One region of the Variovorax sp. YR634 genome, then DNA from elsewhere that is predicted to be linked to it. Evidence: predicted binding sites of a transcription regulator. Region 1 holds the regulator's gene; each other region holds the start of a gene.
What was found. Region 1 encodes LexA, which represses DNA repair genes until DNA is damaged. Its sites were predicted from a motif close to ACTGTATNNNNATACAGT; they were not measured.
Positions count from the first base shown of each region.

Region 2: the regulator LexA is predicted to act here: its motif matches at 1,236-1,253, upstream of recA (recombinase RecA).
Region 3: the regulator LexA is predicted to act here: its motif matches at 1,242-1,259, upstream of BLV60_RS06190 (PA0069 family radical SAM protein).
Region 4: the regulator LexA is predicted to act here: its motif matches at 1,123-1,140, upstream of BLV60_RS10315 (ATP-dependent helicase).

Region 1 is NZ_FNOL01000009.1:208,564-210,762, forward strand. Features, by position in the region: gene BLV60_RS17710 (D-2-hydroxyacid dehydrogenase family protein) at 1-333, opposite strand, end outside; gene BLV60_RS17715 (hypothetical protein) at 424-789, opposite strand; gene lexA (transcriptional repressor LexA) at 928-1,611, opposite strand; gene BLV60_RS17725 (asparaginase) at 1,685-2,199, shown strand, end outside.
Region 2 is NZ_FNOL01000006.1:153,574-155,772, forward strand. Features, by position in the region: gene BLV60_RS13455 (response regulator transcription factor) at 1-604, opposite strand, end outside; gene BLV60_RS13460 (MarR family winged helix-turn-helix transcriptional regulator) at 668-1,153, opposite strand; gene recA (recombinase RecA) at 1,300-2,199, shown strand, end outside.
Region 3 is NZ_FNOL01000002.1:415,147-417,345, reverse strand. Features, by position in the region: gene BLV60_RS06205 (SAM-dependent methyltransferase) at 1-43, opposite strand, end outside; gene BLV60_RS06200 (thiol-disulfide oxidoreductase DCC family protein) at 79-501, opposite strand; gene BLV60_RS06195 (GbsR/MarR family transcriptional regulator) at 561-1,163, opposite strand; gene BLV60_RS06190 (PA0069 family radical SAM protein) at 1,284-2,199, shown strand, end outside.
Region 4 is NZ_FNOL01000004.1:287,888-290,086, reverse strand. Features, by position in the region: gene BLV60_RS10315 (ATP-dependent helicase) at 1-1,110, opposite strand, end outside; gene corA (magnesium/cobalt transporter CorA) at 1,338-2,199, shown strand, end outside.

The sequences.
Region 1 (2,199 bases):
CGCCCAAGTGAGCTCCGCAGGCGCCTGCGGAGAGCCCGAGCCTTCCGCCACCGCCACGCCGCGCTCGGTGCAGGCTGCGACGTCGATATGCCCGGCGACGCGCCCGGTCTGCGAGATGAGCTTGAGCTTGGGTAGCTTCTCGATCAGCTGGCGCGAGATATGGGTGCGCTCGCGGATCAGCACGATCACGTCGGCATCTTTAAGGCGGACCGATAGTTGCCCGATGCCTTTCACCGTGTTGGTGTAGACCTTGGCCGCGTACGCGTCCAGCTTGGCGGCGCAGCGCAATTTGCGCACGGCGTCCTGGTAATCGTCGAGGATCACAATGTTCATGGCGTGCCATTGTGCCTCGCAGCATTGGAATGTCGTGCCCGTGAACGTTTGGATACCCGCCCCCACAGCCGCTCGCAGGGGTGTTCGGGCTCAATGCAGGCGTGTCGAGCGCGGTGCCGTGGCCATGGTTTCGGCGGTTTCGAGTGCTGCCAGCCGGTCGAGTTCGGCGCAGACGTCGGCCATGCGGCCAGAGATCACGACGCGGTTGCTGTGCTGCTGGCCCTTGCCGTCGACCACGCGGACCACGCGCAACGGGCGCGCCGGTGCTGTGGGCGTTGCAGTGCCGCTGGAGCGGGCAGTGCAGGCGGGGCGTACTGCCACATACCGCAATCCGGCCGAGGTTTCAGCTGCGTCGAGGTGATCCCTGCGGTGAGGGCGGCGTGCCGGCATCAGACGGCTGGCCAGCGATTGCAGCGGCATCCAGAAATCAGCGATGGCGAGGAGGGCGATTCCCATGTGAACTCCAAAAAAGTATGAGGTTGAACACAGGCAGGATTTCTTGAATCGGCCGCGACAGGGTGATGGCGACTCTTCGCCATACGCCCGCCACCTGTTGCTGCCGGATGGGGTGCTGCGGAAAGCAGGCCGTGAGGCCTACATCAGCATGGTGTTGCGGATGAGCCCCACTGCGAGGCCTTCGATTTCGAACGGCTCGCCGGGCTGGACGATGATGGTCGGGTAGTCGGGGTTCTCGGCGTGCAGCTCGATGACCTGCTTGTTGCGCTTCAGGCGCTTGACGGTCACTTCGTCACCCAGGCGCGCGACCACGATCTGGCCGTTGCGCGCTTCCTTGGTGGCTTGCACCGCGAGAAGGTCGCCATCCATGATGCCGGCGTCGCGCATCGACATGCCGCGCACCTTGAGCAGGTAGTCGGGCTGGCGCTGGAACAACGTGTTCTCGACGTAGTAGGTCTGGTCGACGTGCTCTTGCGCGAGGATGGGGGAGCCGGCTGCGACGCGACCGATGAGCGGCAACGCCAGCTGGGCCATGCCGGGCAGCGAGAGCGAGAACTGGCCGCCCTCGCGGTGGCGCGTTTCATTGAGAGAGCGCAGGGCGTCGCCCTTGAGGCGGATGCCGCGGGAGGTGCCGCTGACCAGCTCGATGACGCCCTTGCGGGCTAGTGCCTGCAGGTGCTCTTCGGCGGCGTTGGCTGACTTGAACCCGAGCTCATTGGCGATTTCGGCGCGCGTGGGTGGCGCACCAGTGCGTGCGATGGCGCTCTGGATGAGATCCAGGATCTGCTGCTGGCGGGCTGTAAGCTTCACGGCGAACTGCATATGTGGTTCCTTGCGGCACTGGCTAGATATCCAGTACCTGTATTTTTAACCAGTTTTTAAAAGTTGACAAGCCATGGTCAATTCCTCTTCGCCTGAAGTGCGCCGTCGTGTGGTGGTTTTGGGAACGGGCGGCACCATTGCCGGCAGGGCAGCCAGCAGCGGCGACAACATCGGCTACACCGCCGGGCAGGTGGGCGTGGCCGATCTGCTGGGCGGGATCGAGGCGCCCGAGGGTGTATCGCTGGAAGCAGAGCAGGTGGCGCAGGTCGACAGCAAGGACATGTCGTTCGACATCTGGCAGCAGTTGGCCCGACGCTGTGCACACTGGTTGGCGCAGGCCGACGTGGCGGGCGTGGTGATCACGCATGGCACCGACACGCTCGAAGAGACGGCGTTCTTCCTGCACTCGGTGCTGGCTCCGTCCAAGCCCGTGGTGCTCACCTGCGCGATGCGCCCGGCCACCGCACTGGCGCCCGACGGACCGCAGAACGTGCGCGACGCCATCAGCGTTGCCGCGACGGAAGGCGCACGGGGCGTGACCGTGGTGTGCGCCGGCGCAATCCACAGCGGCATCGATATCCAGAAAGT
Region 2 (2,199 bases), on a different contig from region 1:
TCTTCTTGCGCAAGCGGTGGATGTAGACCTCGATGGCGTTGAGGCTCACCTCCTCGCCCCATTCGCACAGGCGGTCGACCAGCTGGTCCTTGCTCACCAGCCGGCCGGCGCGCTGCAGCAGCACTTCGAGCAGCCCCAGTTCGCGCGCCGACAGCTCGATCATCTTGCCGTCGATGGTGGCCACGCGGCCGGCCTGGTCGTACACCAGCGGGCCGTGGCGGATGGCGTTGCTGGTGGTGCCCATGCCGCGCCGCGTGAGGGCGCGCACGCGCGCTTCGAGCTCCTGCAGGCTGAAGGGCTTGGCCATGTAGTCGTCGGCGCCGTGGTCCAGGCCCTTGACGCGTTCCTCGACGCTGTCGGCCGCGGTGAGCACCAGCACCGGCAGCTGCGAGCCGCGCGCGCGCAGGCGCTTGAGGATCTCGATGCCGTGCAGGCTGGGCAGCCCGAGGTCGAGGATCAGCAGGTCGAACTCGTCGTGCGTCATGAGCGCGGTGTCGGCCTGCGAGCCGTTCGCCACGTGGTCGACCGCCGCGCCCGAGGTGCGCAGGCTGCGCAGCAGGGCATCGGCCAGCACCTGGTCGTCTTCGGCAATCAGAATCCGCATGCGTCACCTCCGGCCTGTTCGAGCGCCGAAACGGCGCCGTTCACATTTGTCTCTGGGGCGAGTCTAGCCCGCTGTGTAGGCTTCCAGTCCGATGGTTACCACGGTGGCGATCTCGTCGCCGACGCTGCTTCGGAACTCGCTCTCGGCCTGCGTCACCGCGCTGCGGAAGGCGTCTAGCCAAGCCAGCCCGTCGGCGGTGAAGAGCACGCGCCGCGCCCGCGCGTCGAGCGGATCGGGCCCGCGCGTGACCAGCCCCCAGGCCTCGCACTGGTCGACCAGCGCCCCCATTGCCTGCTTGGTCATGCCCGCGCGCTCGGCCAGTTCCGTGAGGCGCGAGCCCTCGCGCGCCAGGTGCCGCGTGATGTGGATGTGCGCCGCGCTCACCTGCGCGCGCGCCGCGAGGTTCGACAGCGCCAGCGGCACGTCGACGTCGTGCGCCATCAGCTCCAGCACGCGCTCGTCGAAGCGGCGCATGGCGTGGCCGAGCAGGCGGCCCAGGTGGGTCTGGCGCCAGGCATCGGGGTCGGTCGGGAAAGCAGCTTCGGCCATGGCGGTAAATGGTAAAGCAAACTGACCAAAAAATGGGTTTACGCCAACCCATCAGCCCCTACACTACTGTTCAAGCATCCAGCCTGTAGTTAAAAGCAGATCGGATGAAACCCAACACAAACCGTTGATTTTCAAGGAGTTTCCACATGGACGCAGTCGTCAAGGGCGCAAGCATCTCGGTCGCCAACAGTGAAAAAGCCAAGGCGCTGCAAGCCGCGCTGGCCCAGATCGAAAAGCAGTTCGGCAAGGGCACGATCATGCGGCTCGGCGAAGGCGAGGCGCTCGAAGACATCCAGGTGGTTTCCACCGGCTCGCTGGGCCTGGACATCGCGCTGGGCGTCGGCGGCCTGCCGCGCGGCCGCGTGATCGAAATCTACGGCCCGGAATCGTCGGGCAAGACCACGCTCACGCTGCAAGTCATTGCCGCCATGCAGAAGCAGGCCGGCACCTGCGCCTTCGTCGACGCCGAGCACGCGCTCGACGTGCAGTACGCCCAGAAGCTCGGCGTGAACCTGTCCGACCTGCTGATCAGCCAGCCCGACACCGGCGAGCAGGCCCTTGAAATCGTCGACTCGCTGGTGCGCTCCGGCGCCGTCGACCTGATCGTCATCGACTCGGTGGCCGCGCTCACGCCCAAGGCTGAAATCGAAGGCGAAATGGGCGACTCGCTGCCCGGCCTGCAGGCCCGCCTGATGAGCCAGGCACTGCGCAAGCTCACGGCCACGATCAAGAAGACCAACTGCATGGTCATCTTCATCAACCAGATCCGCATGAAGATCGGCGTGATGTTCGGCTCGCCCGAAACCACTACCGGCGGCAACGCGCTGAAGTTCTACGCCTCGGTGCGCCTGGACATCCGCCGCATCGGCACCATCAAGAAGGGCGACGAGGCCATCGGCAACGAAACCAAGGTGAAGGTGGTGAAGAACAAGGTCTCGCCCCCGTTCAAGACGGCGGAGTTCGACATCCTGTTCGGCGAAGGCATCAGCCGCGAAGGCGAGATCATCGACATGGGCGTGACCGCCAAGATCGTCGACAAGTCGGGC
Region 3 (2,199 bases), on a different contig from region 1:
TTTCGTGCGGCACGCGGAAGTCGGGCTGGAAGACGGTGGGCATGGCGATTCCCTCGATGGTTGCTTGTTCGTTGGTTCTCAGAGGCGGCAGTTGCCGTCGTCGCAGGAAGGCGCGACACGCCCGGCCAGCCTTGCGGCCAGCCAGCGCGGAATGCGGTAGCGGTTGCGGGCCAGCAGTGCATAGGCGCGGTCGGCCAGCGGCGCGACGATCGGCAGGTCGAGCAGGAAGCTGCCGCTCGACAAGCCGACAGCTGTGCGGCAGATGCGGATCGCGGGCACGCCGACGAACACCCGGCCTTCGGCGTCCGACACATGGATGGCCGCCATCAGCGCGTCGCGCGGAGCCGGGCCGCTGCTGAACGCCAGCGGCGAGCAGTCGACCAGTTGCAGCCGGCCCCCCGCATCGCGCGCCTTGAGGCTGCCCATTTCGGCCGAGCAGATCACGCAGCTTGCGTCGAAGTAGATCGTGAGCGGGTAGGCAGGAAGGGCGGTGTGGCTCATGTTGCTTTTGGTTCTCGATATTTCTGTCAAAACAGAAACTGAAGGGCAAAAAAAAGGGCTCAGATCATCGGCAGGCTGGCATGGTGCGCGTCCGGGTCTTCGTCCTTGCCGCCCTTGCCGCCCTTGCCGGTCGCAGCGGTATCGCCGCGCACGAACCTCTGCACGCTCGCGCCCAGCGTCATCACCTTGTCGAGCGTGCCGGGCGACAGCCGCAGCATTTCGTCGGCCCAGGTGGCGAGCTTGTCCATGAGTTCCATGGTGGAGCGGATGCGGTCCTGTGCATCGGCCGGTTCTTTCTGGAAGTCGGGGCTGGAGACCAGTTCGCGCAGCACGCGTACGGTGGGGTCGAATTCGCGTTCCTTGCGTTCGCGCACGACGGTGCGAAACAGCTCCCACACGTCGACGCTGGTCTCGAAATAATCGCGGCGGTCGCCCAGCGTGTGGGTTACGCGCACGAGATTCCAGGCCTGCAGCTCCTTCAGGCTGTTGCTGATGTTGGAGCGGGCGACGCCGAGCGTGTCGCACAGCTCCTCGGCGTTCATCGGCTTGCCATGCGCGAAGAGCAGGGCGTGGATCTGCGAGACGGTGCGGTTGACGCCCCACATGGAGCCCATTTCGCCCCAGTGCAGGACGAACTTGCGTTGAATGTCGGTGAGTTCCATGGCGTCGAGTTTAGGATTTATGAAATTTCTGTCAATAGAGAAATTAAAAAACTGGCGACAACGGTGAATCGGTGGAATACTGTATGAATAAACAGTAAATCCAGCCTCGAAGGAGTTGCCATGCCAGCTGCCCGGATCCCCATTCACGCCATCAAGGGCCGCGGCGCGGCCACGCATATCGCGCATCGTTTCTCGAAGGACGAGCGCAACGCCTTCGACGACGGCTGGGGCACGCTCGAAGAAGGCGTGGCCGAGGCCGATGAGCTCCAGCCCATTGCCACCGAGGTGCGCTTCGAGGACGTGAAGTCGGTGCTCAACGGGAACGACTCGCCCGACATCTACTTCGACCGATCGCTCAATCCCTACCGCGGTTGCGAACATGGCTGCATCTACTGCTTCGCCCGGCCCACGCACAGCTACCTGAATCTCTCGCCCGGACTCGACTTCGAGACCAAGCTGATCGCCAAGCGCAACATCGTCGAGGTGCTGCGCACCGAGCTCGGGCGCAAGAGTTACAAACCCAGCTACATCGCCATCGGCACCGCCACCGACTGCTACCAGCCCATCGAGCGCGATCTGCGGCTCACGCGTTCGATCATCGAGTTGCTGCAGGAAACGCGGCATCCGTTCGCGCTGGTGACCAAGTCGAGCGCCATCGAGCGCGACCTCGACCTGATCGCGCCCATGGCGGCCGACCACCTGGTGGCCGTATACGTGACCGTGACCACGCTCGACGGCGAACTCGCCCGCAAGCTGGAGCCGCGCGCCGCCGCGCCGCATCGCCGGCTGCGCACCATCCGCACGCTGACCGACGCCGGCGTGCCGGTCGGCGTGAGCGTGGCGCCGCAGATTCCCTTCGTCACCGAAGACATGGAGCAGGTGCTCGAAGCCGCGTGGGAGGCCGGCGCGCGCAGCGCCTTCTACACGGTGGTGCGGCTGCCGTGGGAGGTGGCGCCGCTCTTCAAGGAATGGCTGATGCTGCACTACCCGCAGCGCGCCGACCGCATCATGGCGCGCATCCACGAGATGCGCGGAG
Region 4 (2,199 bases), on a different contig from region 1:
CGCCTGCCCCGCTTCGTCGGGCACGAGCACCAGCAGCGGCTTGCCGGCCGAGGGCTTGTCGGTCCACAGCGTCTTGGCATGCCGCTCGGCCGCATGCGCGATCACGCGGTTCGAGACATCGAGGATCGGCTGCGTCGAACGGTAGTTGCGCTCCAGCGTGACCACGCGCGCGGCCTGCGTGAACTGCGACGGAAAGTCGAGGATGTTGCGCACCGTCGCGCCGCGAAAGGAATAGATCGACTGCGCGTCATCGCCCACCACCGTGACGCCGCGCCCGTCGGGCTTGATCGCGAGCAGGATCGAAGCCTGCAGCAGGTTGGTGTCCTGGTACTCGTCGACCAGCACGTGGTCGAAGCGCTCGCCGATGTGCGCGGCCAGCGCGGGCTCGGCGGCCATCTCGGCCCAGTAGAGAAGCAGGTCGTCGTAGTCGAGCACGTTCTGCCGCTGCTTGGCCTCTACGTAGGCGCCGAACAGCTTCTTCAGTTCGGCCTCCCATTCACCGCACCAGGGAAAGGCCTCCTTCAGCACATCGGCCAGCGGCGCGCGCGTGTTCACGCAGCGCGAGTAGATCGACAGGCAGGTGCCCTTGCGCGGAAAACGATTGACGGTAGAAGACAGGCCCTGCTCGTGACGCACCAGCCCCATCAGGTCTTCGGCATCGCCGCGGTCGTGGATGGTGAAGTTCTCGTCGAGCCCGATCTGCGGCGCGTACTCGCGCAGCAGCCGCGCGCCGATGCCGTGGAAGGTGCCGGCCCAAGGCAGCGCGGGCGGGGCTTCAGACTTCAGGCCGAGCACGCGTGCCAGCACCTGGCCTGCGCGGCGCTCCATCTCCTGCGCGGCACGGCGCGAGAAGGTCAGCAGCAGCAGGCGCTGCGGATCGACACCGCCGGCAATGAGGTGTGCGACACGGTGCGCCAGCGTGCTGGTCTTGCCCGAACCGGCGCCGGCAATGACGAGCAACGGCCGCTCGTCACGCTCGGCAATGGCTGCTCCCACCCCATGTTCGACCGCCGCGCGCTGCGCGTCGTTGAGCGTGGCCAACGCGGCGGCCAGGCGCTCGGCCTGGGTCTTCGCGGCAGCGGAAAAAACGGGGAGCGCAGCGGTCTGCATGGGCACGACTTTACTGTATGCCCGTCCAGTCCAGCCACCGTGCTGCCATGTGGCCGGTGACATAATCGCGCCTCGCTGCAACCGGAGATTCTTCCCAATGGAAACCGCCCCGTCTCGGCAGCTTTCAACTCCCTTTCACTGACGCGTTTTTCTTAGCGCACGTCGGGCCCGGGAATTGAAAGCGCCCCTCCCTCGCCCATCGTTCAGTCATTCCCGGGAGTGAGCCAATGCTCAACATCTTCACGCTCGCCAACGGCCGCCTCGTTCAGGAAGAAATCGAGGCGCTCGAAGAGCTCTCCAAGTTCCAGCCGATCTGGGTCGACCTCGAGTCGCCCACGCTCGAAGAAAAGCGCTGGATCAAGCAGTACTACGGCCTGTCCATTCCCGAAGACGCGATGGACGAGGACATCGAGGAGTCGGCCCGCTTCTACGAAGAAGACAACGGTGAGCTGCACATCCGCTCCGACTTCTTGATCGACGACGACGAAGACCCGCGCACCGTGCGCGTGGCCTTCATCCTCAACCAGCACAACACCGACCTGCGCAGCCGCGGCGTGCTGTTCTCGATCCACGACGAAGACGTGCCCGTGTTCCGCCTGCTGCGCATGCGTGCGCGCCGCGCACCGGGGCTGATCGAAGACGCCAAGGAAGTGATGCTCAAGCTCTTCGACGCCGACGCCGAATACTCGGCCGACACGCTGGAGAACATCTACGACGAGCTCGAAGTGGCCGGCAAGAAGGTGCTCTCGGGCAATGTCAGCGACGAGCTGGCCGGCGAAGTGCTCGGCGCCATCGCGCGGCAGGAAGACTTGAACGGCCGCATCCGCCGCAACGTGATGGACACGCGCCGCGCGGTCAGCTTCATGATGCGCAGCAAGATGCTCAACGCCGAGCAGTTCGAGGAAGCCCGGCAGATCCTGCGCGACATCGAGTCGCTCGACAACCACACGGCCTTCCTCTTCGACAAGATCAACTTCCTGATGGATGCGACCGTCGGTTTCATCAACATCAACCAGAACAAGACCATCAAGATCTTCTCGGTGGCCAGCGTCGCGCTGCTGCCGCCCACGCTGATCGCGAGCATCTACG